DNA from 4 places in the Cupriavidus sp. UYPR2.512 genome. Region 4 is predicted to be linked to each of the others. Evidence: predicted binding sites of a transcription regulator. Region 4 holds the regulator's gene; each other region holds the start of a gene.
The links. The regulator sigma-54, encoded in region 4, starts transcription at its own class of promoters, with help from an activator protein. The targets are predictions, from matches to a motif close to TGGCANGNAANCTGCTTT.
Positions count from the first base shown of each region.

Region 1: a site for sigma-54 is predicted at 1,912-1,929, ahead of prpB (methylisocitrate lyase). Genes of this name have one in related genera too.
Region 2: a site for sigma-54 is predicted at 1,562-1,579, ahead of A3A5_RS0133845 (GTP cyclohydrolase II). Genes of this name have one in related genera too.
Region 3: a site for sigma-54 is predicted at 1,478-1,495, ahead of nifB (nitrogenase cofactor biosynthesis protein NifB). Genes of this name have one in related genera too.

Region 1 covers NZ_KB903157.1:91-3,202, reverse strand. Annotated here, with positions in the region: gene prpR (propionate catabolism operon regulatory protein PrpR) at 1-1,682, opposite strand, end outside; gene prpB (methylisocitrate lyase) at 1,964-2,872, shown strand; partial or broken gene A3A5_RS39420 (citrate/2-methylcitrate synthase) at 2,971-3,112, shown strand, end outside.
Region 2 covers NZ_KB903188.1:11,827-14,938, reverse strand. Annotated here, with positions in the region: gene A3A5_RS0133850 (URC4/urg3 family protein) at 1-269, opposite strand, end outside; gene A3A5_RS0133845 (GTP cyclohydrolase II) at 266-1,504, opposite strand; gene A3A5_RS0133840 (acyltransferase) at 1,782-2,882, opposite strand.
Region 3 covers NZ_KB902871.1:2,093-5,204, forward strand. Annotated here, with positions in the region: gene nifB (nitrogenase cofactor biosynthesis protein NifB) at 1-1,437, opposite strand, end outside; gene A3A5_RS37795 (hypothetical protein) at 2,013-3,056, shown strand; gene A3A5_RS0106760 (nitrogenase-stabilizing/protective protein NifW) at 3,097-3,112, shown strand, end outside.
Region 4 covers NZ_KB902909.1:42,520-45,631, reverse strand. Annotated here, with positions in the region: gene hpf (ribosome hibernation-promoting factor, HPF/YfiA family) at 175-525, opposite strand; gene A3A5_RS0110210 (RNA polymerase factor sigma-54) at 574-2,055, opposite strand; gene lptB (LPS export ABC transporter ATP-binding protein) at 2,190-2,990, opposite strand; gene lptA (lipopolysaccharide transport periplasmic protein LptA) at 3,048-3,112, opposite strand, start outside.

The DNA of each region.
Region 1 (3,112 bases), on a different contig from region 4:
ACGGCGATCCGTTCGGTCACGTTTTCCAGCTCGCGGATATTGCCCGGCCAGCGGTAGCGCGCCAGCCGCGCGCGGGCCGCGGCCGGCAGGCGCTGCGGGCGGTCCATGCCCAGGCGCTCCTGTGCGCGCCGGTACAGCAGCTCGGCCAGCTCCTGCAGGTCTTCGGAGCGCTCGCGCAGCGGCGGCATCTCGATGCGCAGGATATTGAGGCGGTAGTACAGGTCCTGCCGGAAGGAACCATCGCGCACCATCGCGGCCAGGTCGCGGTGGGTGGCGCCGATCACGCGCACGTTGACCGGCACGGCGTCGAGCCCGCCGATCGGCAGCACCTGCTTTTCCTGCAGCACGCGCAGCAGGCGCGTCTGCAGCGCGGACGGCATGTCGCCCACCTCGTCGAGGAACAGCGTGCCGTTGTGGGCCGATTCAAACAGGCCGGCCTTGCCGCCGCGGCGCGCGCCAGTGAAGGCGCCCTCTTCATAGCCGAACAGTTCGCTCTCCAGCAGCGCCTCGGGGAAGGCCGCGCAATTGACTGCCACGAACGGGAAGGCGCGGCGCGGGCTGGCGTCATGCATGCCCTGCGCCAGCACCTCCTTGCCGGTGCCGCTCTCGCCGCCGATCAGCACGGTGGAATCCACCGCCGCGTAGCGCCGCGCCAGCTCGCGCAGCTCAGTCATGGCCGCGGAGGTGCCGGCCAGGTCGTCCAGGCTGTAGCGCACCCCGGCCGGCCGCGTGCGGGCGCGCGAGCGCAGGTTGCGGTCCACGCGCTGGATCGCGCTGGCGTCCTGGATGGTCAGCACCGCGCCGGTGGTGCCGGCCTCGCCGATGATGGGGATGCGGTTGACCACCACCATCTTGTCGCCGAGCTTGTGGATCGCTTCTAGTTCCTTGTCGCCGCTCTGCATCACGCCTTCGAGCGCCAGGTTTGGCGCCAGCGTCTGCAGCTTGCGCCCGACCGCGGCAGCAACGGAAGTGCCGAGAAAGCGCTCCATCGCGGGGTTGAACGACTGGATGCGCCCTTCGGCATCCACTGCCGCCACCCCCTCGTTCAGGTGCGCCAGGATGGTATTGACATAGTCGCGCCGGGTGGCCTCGATGCGGCGCAGGCGCGCAGCCTCGATCGCGTCTTCCAGCGCCATGCGCACCGAGTTGCCGGAGTACAGGAACACGCCGGTCAGGCCATAGCGGTCGGCCAGGTCGGTCACCAGGCCGGGGCCGACCACGACCTGGATGCCCTCCTGCTTCAGCGCCTTCACGCGCGCCACGGCATCGTCCTCGGTCAGGTAGGTATAGGCCGGGACCGACAGCGAGAACGCGCGCACGAATTCATCCACCTCGGCATACGTCGACGCATGCGTGACCAGTGCCACCCGCGGCGAAATGCGCCGCGCGGTGGCCAGCGCGCTCATCACGTCAAAGCCCGTGACCTTGACCAGTACCACCGGCACATCCACGTGCTGGCGCAGGTAGGCGCCGTTGGAGCCGCCCGCCACCACCACGTCGAGCCGGCCCTCGCGCGCCTCGCGCGCCACGGCGCTGGCAGCGGCCTCGAAACCTTTGCCGACGATGCGGAATTCGGCCCGGTCGGCATAGGCCGGAATCAGGTCGGCGAAGGCGCGTGCCAGGCGGCTGATGCCGATGGCCCAGATGCGCGGACGGGCTTGTGTGGAAACGGGAGGAGCCATGGTGCAATGCAGAAAGAATGCGTGATGAAACCCGGGACGAACAGGCGTACAGTGCTGGCACATTGTCCGCCACGCAGCCCAGGATTTCAACTTTGCATTCCAAACTTGTGATTTTGAAATTCAATTGTGCTGAAAAGATGACATGAAATCGGCCGCGAGCCAGCCGCCCTGCCCGCCAGCCCAGCACTGACAAGGGCTGGCGGATTTTTCGAGTGCCCGCCAATGGGCTTGGCACACCCCTTGCAGTATTGGGTCCGTCCTTGTTCACCAACGCAAACGCCATGACCTACTCCGCTTCCGACCTTGCGCGCTCCGCTGGCGCCCGTTTCCGCCAGGCGCTTGCCGACGAGCATCCGCTCCAGGTGGTGGGCACCATCAACGCCAACCACGCCCTGCTGGCCAAGCGCGCCGGCTACCGGGCCATCTACCTGTCGGGCGGCGGCGTCGCGGCCGGCTCGCTGGGCCTGCCGGACCTGGGTATCTCTAACCTGGACGACGTGCTGACCGACATCCGCCGCATCACCGACGTGTGCGACACGCCGCTGCTGGTGGACGTCGACACCGGCTTCGGCGCCTCGGCCTTCAACGTGGCCCGCACCACCAAGTCGCTGATCAAGTTCGGCGCCGCGGCCATGCATATCGAGGACCAGGTCGGCGCCAAGCGCTGCGGCCACCGCCCCAACAAGGAAATCGTCACGCAGGCTGAAATGGTCGACCGCATCAGGGCCGCCGTCGACGCCCGCACCGATGAGAACTTCGTCATCATGGCCCGCACCGACGCGCTCGCCGTCGAAGGCCTGGACCAGGCCATCGAGCGCGCCGTGGCGTGCGTGGAAGCCGGCGCCGACGCCATCTTCCCGGAAGCCATGACCGACCTCGCCATGTACCGCAAGTTTGTCGATGCGGTGAAGGTGCCGGTGCTGGCCAATATCACCGAATTCGGCGCCACGCCGCTGTTCACCACCGACGAACTCGGCGGCGCCGGCGTGTCGATGGTGCTGTACCCGCTGTCGGCCTTCCGCGCCATGAACAAGGCCGCGGAAAATGTCTACGCGGCCATCCGCCGCGACGGCACGCAGAAGAACGTGGTCGATACCATGCAGACCCGCGCCGAGCTCTACGAGAGCATCGGCTACCATGACTTCGAGCAGAAGCTTGACGCGCTCTTTGCGCAAGGCAAGGGCAAGTAAGCAAGACTCAGGCGCGGCCGGGCTATGTCCCGGCCGCTTGCACGATCTCGTGCACGATACAGACAGGCAATACCAGGTATCACACAAAGGAGACCCAGATGTCCGAAGCGCAACCGCTCGTCACTCCCAAGCCCAAGAAATCCGTCGCCTTGTCGGGCGTGACCGCCGGCAACACCGCGCTGTGCACCGTCGGCCGCACCGGCAATGACCTGCACTACCGCGGCTACGACATCCTCGACA
Region 2 (3,112 bases), on a different contig from region 4:
AGGTCCGGATAGCGCTGGCGGATGGTGCTGGCGACATAGTCGGCAACTGCATGCACGCGGTCCGGATGCCAGGTGAAAAGTTCGGACGCGCCGCTGGCCACGTGTTCGGTGACCGCCGCGCAATGCGTGCGCACCGCCTCGGCACATAGCAGCGCCGAAGCGGGATGCCCTTCCGGCACCGGGCTCAGCCAGCCGGCACCTGGCCCCATCTCGTTACCTGTGCCCTGGCGGTCCATGCCGGGCTTGCCATCCTCGGGAAACATCGTCATTCGTTCAACCCCCTGCCCTTTGCCAGGGCCAGTTCGTTCGCATCCGGCGGCGTGTAGTGCGTAAAGTAGCCGGCGGCCACCTTGGCATCGATCTCGACACGGGCGTCGGCGGGGATCAGGGTCTCGGGGATGGCCACCTGCTCGACCACCTCGATGCCCTGCGCCACCAGCGCGCCATGCTTCATGTTGCTCATCGACGCCCAGCGGTCGATGCGGCGGATGCCCAGCCAGTGGAACACATCGGGCATCAGCTCCTGGAAACGCATGTCCTGCACGCCTGCCACGCATTCGGTGCGGGCAAAGTAAGTCTCGGCACGGTCGCCGCCCACCTGCCGCTTGCGGGCGTTGTAGACCAGGAACTTGGTCACCTCGCCCAGCGCGCGGCCCTCCTTGCGGTTATAGACCACCAGTCCGACACCGCCCTGCTGCGCCATCTCGATGCACACCTCGATGCCATGTGCCAGATACGGCCGGCAGGTACAGATGTCTGACCCGAACACATCCGATCCGTTGCATTCATCGTGCACGCGGCAGGCGACGCGGGTCTCGGGCTTGCCCAGCTGGCTGACGTCGCCGAAGAAGTACAGCGTCATGCCGCCGATGGGCGGCAGGAACACCTTCAGGTCCGGCCGCGTCACCAGTTCCGGGAACATGCCGCCGGTCTGCTCGAACAGGCTGCGGCGCAGCACGCTTTCCTTGATGCCGAAACGGGCGGCCAGCCCCGGCAGGTACCACACCGGGTCGACCGCCGCCTTGGTCACGCGCACGTCGCCATTGGCATGGAGGATGTCGCCGTCAGGCTTGAGCCGGCCGGCCGCTATGGCCGACATCAGCTCCGGCATGTTGATATGCGCACGGGTGACGGCGATGGTCGGACGGATATCCACGCCGGCCGCGATGCGGTCGGCAAAAACGGTGGACACCAGGTGGCCCCAGGGATCCAGCGAAACTATCTTCTCCGGGTCGCCCCACTGCGGATGCGGGCCGATGGCCTCCGCCGGCGCGGTATCGGTCAGGTCGGTGCGATGGTCGCGCTGCAATGCGCCCGCGGCAACCGCCAGGGCCCGGTAGATGGCGTAGGCGCCAGCGTGAGTGCCAATCACATTGCGCTGCGCCGGATTCGCCAGGCTGGCGATGACCGGCCCGCGCTCGGCCGCCGTGGGGGCGCCCCAGTGGATGGGCTCGGCCGGCTTGTCGCGGCGTGCGTGCGAGGTCAGGACGATATGGTCGGACATGGCACCCTCGGTTCCCGATGGAATCCTGACCAAATGGTCAGGTTTATGATTCCATACTAGGCAACCTTTGTGCCATCGCCCAATGCCCGTTTACGCGAGTGTTGCGGCGATGTGTGTGGCGCCGAACGCAAGTCCGCGTGGGCGGCATGCACCCGTGGCGTGCCGGCGGCGTGACATGGCGGGTGCACATGCACCAACAAGAAGCGCGCACGGCCATGCTGGCACGGCGCCGTCCGGGGCAAGCCATACCACTGCCGCGCGGCAGTGCCTGCCAGCGTTACACGCTTTGCCGGCTGGCGGGTTCGCGACCGTTGCCCAGCAGCGCACGCAGTGCCGCCAACGGCTGCGCGCTTTCAATGTAGCGATAGAACAGCGCGCCGGCCGCATTGCTGAGTCCCCACGCCGCAACCATGCCGAGCGCGTTCAGCACCGGCTGGCCCGGCGCCAGGTTCGACACCAGCGCGTTGACCAGCAGGCAAACCGGAAAGTGAACCAGGAACACCGAATAGGAAATGCGCCCGAAGAAGCCGACCGCGCGCGCCTGCGGCCAGCGTTCCAGCCAGCCGCCGCGGCGCGCCACCGCCAGCAGCAACGCAGTGGCGAGCGCCACCGCGATGCGCAGCCGGAAATCCACGGCCAGCGCCGCCAGCGCCACCGCGCCGATGAGCAGCAGCGGCAACACCGGGCGGCCGGGCTTGGACGCCCAGTAGGCCAGCGCCCCCAAGCCATAGGCGCCGAAGAAGTACACGGCCCAGATATCCCACGCGGCATCGCGGTTGAACCAGAACAGCGACGCCACCGCCACCAGCGCCACGATGCCGATACTGGCCCCGGCACCCGCCGGCGCTTTCCCGCCCGCCACGGCGCGCGCGGCCCACAGCGTGCCCAGCAGCAGCGCAAACAGCTGCAGGTCGATGGCCACGTACCAGACCCCGGCCGAGAGCGCTTCGACATCGAGCACGTTATGCAGCAGCGTCACGTGCGCCAGGAACTGCAGCAGGCCGGGCGGCGCGGGGATCGAGTCGTGCACCATCCATTGGCGCGCCAGGGCGGCACCGGCAATGCTGAGCAGCAGCGCCGCCGCAAAGGGCACCACCAGCTTCTGGTAGCGCCGCCACAGCACCAGCAGCGGATGCTGGCTGATCTCCAGCCGGCCATGCGGTGCCAGGCTGCGCGCGGCGAGAAAGCCACTGATCACCAGGAAGACCTGCACGGCGATGCGCGCGTAGTCGTACAGCCAGTCCACCAGCCCCGGGGCCAGCCGATACGCGGTATCGGACATCGGGCCATAGAAGGCCAGGTGATGGAGCACGATCAGCTGGGAGCTGACCGCTTTCAGGGCGTCGATGCACGGCAGGCGCGACGGACGGGGGCTCATCGTTATAGGAATGTTGCAATTGCCACGGAAGGCGCGATTCTACCTGCTTGCACCGGCTTTAATATGGCGCATACGCCACTATCTATAGATTCGTTACACACTGCGCCCGCTTGTTGCGAGTTTGCAGGCACATGGATTCATGTCTTAATCCCGAGGCTTATGAGTCAAGCACGTGCCTTGACGCGCCGCGGCCCAAAAATACATGGGTGGAAACGGGGACGTCAGGCTTG
Region 3 (3,112 bases), on a different contig from region 4:
GATGCCGGCATCGGATAGTTCCTTACGCGGACACGAACCCATCTTTGCCACAAGGACGGCATGACAATCGTTGATCGCGCGGATGATCTGAAGTAGTCCTTCATCGTCGCCATACCCCGCCTGACAATACGATTCAACTCGGCGGTGACCCACAAAGTGCGCGCCAGTAGCGCTAACTTCGAAGACCTGTAACTCAGAGATATGCCCGAAATGCGCGTTCACGCGGCCACCGCCTTTCGTGGCAACAGCAATATGGACCTTCAGGGCCCCTGTCGCTTTGTTGGCCCGCGCTAAGGCTAGCACCTCCTTCTTAGCCTCGCGTTGAACGATGACCTCAGTTTCAGTGCGCCACTGGTATTCGCGGCGGTTCTTTCGGTCATACTCGATTTCTATCTGCTCGATTTTGTCGAGTGAGAACTCCTCACTTCGATCCTCACCGAGGAGGCCTACCGCGTCCGCTCGGCATTGCCGGCAATGACGCATCAAATTCGCACCGCCAGAACAAGCTTCCTGTACTTTCTTCAGCTCCTGGGCGGTGGGCCCACGCTGTTGATGCAGGCCAAAGTACGTACCATGCGATGGATTGGAAATTAGCGGCATGATGTTGTGAAGGAACGCACCCCGCTCCTTCACCGCGCGGTTTACCTCAACCAGATGTTCATCATTAATGCCTGGAATCAACACCGAATTGATTTTCGTCAGCACGCCACGTTCTGCTAGCATCTCGAGCCCTCGCATCTGCCGCTCATGCAACACGCATGCGGCCTCCTTCCCTGTTAATCGGCGACGGTTCCAGAAAATCCATGGGTAGATTTTTGCTCCAACAACTGGATCGACCATGTTGATGGTAATTGTCACGTGATCAATGTTGTATTGACAGATGTCATCCACAAAGTCAGGCAACGCTAGGCCATTGGTCGATAGACAGAGCTTGATCTCAGGAGCTCGCTCCCGAAGCAAACGGAACGTCTCGAACGTTCTTCCCGGATTCGCGAGGGAATCACCGGGCCCAGCAATGCCGACCACCGTCAGTTGCGGTACGCGGCTCGCCACGGCCATCACCTTCCTCACGGCCTGCTCTGGCGTCAGCTTTTGCGACGTAACGCCAGGTCGCGACTCGTTTGAACAGTCATATTTGCGGTTGCAGTAGTTGCACTGAAGGTTGCAGGCGGGCGCAACCGCTACATGCATGCGCGCATAATGGTGATGTGCTTCCTCCGAGTAGCATGGATGATCTCGTATCTTCTCCCACACCTCCGGAGCCATGCCCTCGTCCCCCCCAGACGACGCGCAGTTCAACATGCTGACTCCACCGAACGAGCTACCGCCGCCGCGTGGAGCGCACGTTCCGCTGTTCGGCACTAGGGGTACAATTTTCTGCTCGTCTCCGATACAGGCAGGCGCTGGTCGCATGCTTGCGCTCGCGCTATCTCGCATAGGTCTTTTCCTCTCATCGAGAGTGGTCGGTCTTAGCGGAAAAGCGAGATCCGTGCCATCACTCAGAGATCGTCTCGGCCATTTTTCAGAAAATTCCGACAATTTGTTGACGGTCTTCAAGTCCCGATAACGAGTTCGTCGCACGTTTGAGTCGACGAACGTCACGCCAGCTAAGTTACAAGATGGAAGCTCCCCCTGCGAGACAGGGCCCCAATGAGCTAAATGCGACTTGCCTCTTCGCGGCGCCTGACAGTACCGGTTGAGTCAAGAGCAGCGTGTCCGGACAGAGACATTTGCGACACGAAGAATGTACGAAGCCCTGTGTTTACTGACATAGAATGCCGCTGTCGCTCGTGCAGATAGCGCTCCAGCTTAAAGTACTTGGCTGGCACAACGCTTGCTGATCGGTTCGGGACTAATGATGCGTGAGGCGACTACCGAGATGCTCAAGCCGACTATTATGGACACCACATTGTGCGGCCCAAATTGGCCGCCTCGAGACGCGTTTCGCCTCGAGGAAAAATGTGCGACCGTCAGCGTGCTGGAGTGGCAGAGCTTGAGGTCGGATCCCGGTCATGGGCGATGAGGAGATCGCGCGCATCGACGCGATTGTCAACATGAACCTCGAGACCAAAACCATAATTTTTGGGCGCCTGACGGACGCCGATTTATCCGCAGCGTTGCACTGCAATGCCGACATTGTGAATCTGTCCGTTCCCGTTTCTGATCTCTATTTTCAACATCTGCGGCGGTCGCGAAGCTGGGTATTGGCCCAGATCGCGCGCCTTATCCAGAAGGCCGCGAAATGCCACCCAAAGATCTCCTTCGATATGGACGACGCTTCGCGTGCAGACCCCGCGTTCCTCGTGGAAGTCGCGCAATGCTCTAGGCGTTATGGTGCTCAGCGCATCCGATTCTCCGACACCATTGGTGCGATTGGCCCCTTTGCGACCTACGACATCATTGCGAAGCTACGCGATGCGATTGATTTGGAAATAGAAATCTATGCACAAAATGATTTCGGCCTCGCTACTGCAAATACACTAGCTGCGTTTCGCGCCGGCGCCAGCAATGTGAACACGATCGTAAGCCGAATGGTTCGCCCGGAGGGTAATGCGGCGCTCGAGGAAGTTGTGATGGGTGCGCAACACTTGCTAGGGCCGGATACGGGCTTCGACACGAAGGCGCTCATCCCGATCTCTTCGCTTGTCAAAGACGCGTCTGAACGGGCAGGGCCGTCAAGCAAGACGAGCATCGGTATGGACTCCCTGAGAGTCAGGCATTGGCGCCCACAATACTGCGAATCCAGTTACGATCTACGACCGAACCGATACGACACGCCCGATTCGAGGCGGGCTTTAGTTGTAAAAATTCGACCACCGACGTGGACTACGAGAATTCGGGTGACTATGGCAGCGTTTTCCAGGACCGTATGGGTGAAAGAATGGAGCTGGAGTTGCGCGACCCGGCTCCGCAAATCAATGGCAAATTATCTATTCTTATCCCGACGACAGCAAGAAATTCCTGTAACCTGGCTTTTCTATTTCCCAAACAACAGCGGCTGCTTACCCTTCATACAGCGCGGCGCCCGCCACGCATGTCGCCCGTCGTGTTCCTAACCTAATTCCTAGTAGCTTACTGTTCACCAGGAGCAAAGATATGCAAGGACTCATCA
Region 4 (3,112 bases):
GCCCATTCGGGTGAAAAGCGTTGGCTCCGGCGCCACAGCCGGGCCGCACCACCAGTGCGGGCGCGGCATGCCGGCGGCAACCCGGATCGCGAGGGCGCAAAAAAGCCGCGCTTGGTGCGCGGCTTGCCTGTTGAATCCTGATTCAGCAGCCCGCTGCGGGGCTGCCGGGCACGGTCATTGCTGCATTTGCGCTGCGGCCATCTGGTACTTGACCGCTTCGCGGTCGTGGCCTTGCACGCGATCCTTGTAGCGGATCACCTGACGGTCCAGCTTGTCGACGAGTGCGTCGATCGCTGCATATAGGTCTTCGTGATGCGCCTCGACAAAGATGTCCTTGCCCTTGAGATGTAGATTGATTTCCGCGTACTGCCGCCGGTCCTTTTCCTTGTGGTTGTCGACAGAGAGCAGCACGCTAACGCCAATGACCTGATCGAAATGCCTGACGATTCGCTCCAGCTTCGTTTCCACGTACTCACGCAGAGGGGGCGTGATGTCCAGGTGGTGTCCACTGATCTTGAAGTTCATAGCGCTTCTCCTTCTGAAAGAGCCTCACCAGGCAGGCGGTGGGCTCGGCTACAAAGACTTGCGGAGATTGACTGCGGGGATCTTCAGGGCTTCGCGATACTTGGCAACAGTGCGGCGCGCAACAACAAAGCCTTGCTCACCCAGCAGTTCGGCAATGCGACTGTCGGAAAGGGGATTCCTCGGGTCTTCGGCTCCTATCAGTTGCTTGATCAAGGCGCGGATGGCCGTTGATGAAGCCGCGCCACCGGTTTCGGTGGACACGTGGCTGCCGAAGAAGTACTTCAGTTCGAAAGTACCCATCGGCGTTGCCATGTATTTATTGGTCGTCACCCGGGAGATGGTTGACTCGTGTAAACCCAGTGTATCGGCAATCTCCCGCAAAACCAAGGGGCGCATGGCGATTTCGCCGTGGCTGAAAAAGTTCTTTTGACGCTCGACAATGGCCTGCGAGACACGCAGGATTGTGTCGAACCTTTGCTGGATGTTCTTGATCAGCCAGCGAGCTTCCTGCAGCTTCTGCTGCAGCCCGGCCGTGCCGGACTCACCCTTCGCGCCACGCAGGATCTGTGCATACATATCATTGATGCGCAGCCTCGGCATCACATCCGGATTGAGCTGCGCGATCCAGCCGCCGCCGCTCTTGCGCACGAACACGTCCGGCACCACGAAGTCGGCCTCCGGGCGGCTGTATGCATGGCCGGGGTAGGGCGCCAGCGAGCGGATCAGTTCGTGTGCGGACTTCAGCGCCACTTCATCGACCTGCAACGCCTTCTTCAGCCGCGTGTAGTCGCGTACTGCCAGCAACTCGAGGTGGTTGGTGACGATGTTCAGTGCCAGTTCGCGCTGCGGGTGCGTCAGGCGCCGCAACTGCAGGCCCAGGCATTCGGCGGCGTTGCGCGCGCCCACGCCGGGCGGGTCGAAGCTCTGCAGCAGCGTAAGAACTGCGTGGACTTCCTCGATCTCGAACTCGAGTTCTTCCGGCAACTCCGTGCAGATCTCCTCAAGCGATGCGCTCAGGTAGCCATCGTCGTCGAGCGATTCGATCAGGAAGATGGCCAGGCCCTTGTCGCGTGTCGAGATCTTCAGCGGCGTGAGCTGCTCCATCAGGTACTCGCGCAGCGTGGGCTCGGCTTCGCGCAGCTGCATCGGTGTTTTTTCGTCCTCGTCGCCCTGGGGGCGGCGGGCAAAGTCGTCCAGGCTCCAGTCGCCGCTGCCATAGTCGTCGCCGTTGCCGCTGTCGCCATAGCTGTCATCGTCACCCGCGCCGTCGGCGCGGGCGTCGCCATTGCCCTGGGGCTCTGCCGGGGCGGGCGCCGGTGCGCTCTGCAGGTTCACCGAGCCGTCGGGCGCAACGCGCAGCGGGCTTTCAATCCAGTCGTTCTCGCGCTCGAGCAGCGGGTTTTCCGTCAGCGCCTGTTCGACCTCTTGCTGCAGTTCCAGCGTGGAGAGCTGCAGCAGCCGGATCGACTGCTGCAGTTGCGGGGTCAGGGCCAGATGCTGGGAAAGGCGGAGCTGTAGCGACGGTTTCATGCGACCTATTCTATGCGCATCTTTCCGTTGTTGGAACGGAAATTGCTATCGCTTGTGCGGTCTGATCGCCGCTGGCTGTGGGAGGTCCCACGCGCGCCCGCGAAGAGGCCTGCCGCTCCGGGCAGGCCGCTGCATCACATGCGGAAGTTCTCGCCCAGGTAGACGCGCCGCACTGCGTCATTGGCGATGATTTCCTCGGGCTGGCCCGCGGCCAGCACCGTGCCTTCGCTGATGATGTAGGCGTGGTCGCAGATGCCGAGCGTCTCACGCACGTTGTGGTCAGTGATCAGCACGCCGATATTGCGTGCCTTGAGGAAGCTGACGATGCGCTGGATCTCGCCCACGGCGATCGGGTCCACGCCGGCGAAGGGTTCGTCCAGCAGGATGAAGCGCGGCGACGACGCCAGCGCGCGCGCGATTTCCACGCGGCGGCGCTCACCGCCCGACAGCGACAGCGCCGGGTTGTTGCGCAGGTGCGCGATCTGCAGGTCGTCCAGCAATGTATCCAGGCGGCGCTCGATCTCGGCCTTGGCCAGAGGCTTGCCCTTGTCCAGCTGCAGCTCCAGCACCGCGCGGATGTTCTCTTCGACATTGAGCTTGCGGAACACCGAGGCTTCCTGCGGCAGGTACGACAGCCCCATGCGCGCGCGCTCATGGATCGGCAGGCCGCTGATGTGATCGCCGTCGAGCACAATATCGCCTTCGTCCAGCGCCACCAGGCCCACGATCATGTAGAACGACGTGGTCTTGCCCGCGCCGTTGGGGCCGAGCAGGCCGACCACCTCGCCGCTCTTCACGTCGAGCGAGACGTCCTTGACCACCGTGCGCGAGCCATAGCGCTTCTTCAGGTGGCGCACGACCAGCGTGCTGCCCCCGGGAAGGATCGAGGAGGCTTCGACGGAAGGCTTGTCGGCGATGGTTGCGGTATCGGTCATAGGCACAGTCAGGCGTTCAGGCGTTTCTGGCGCGGGCAGGCAGGCCGGCGCCAGGCGTCAGGGTTTGTTGGCAGGCGCGGGCGCCGGCTTCAGGTCCAGCGGCGAGCCGCCGCTGCCCGTGG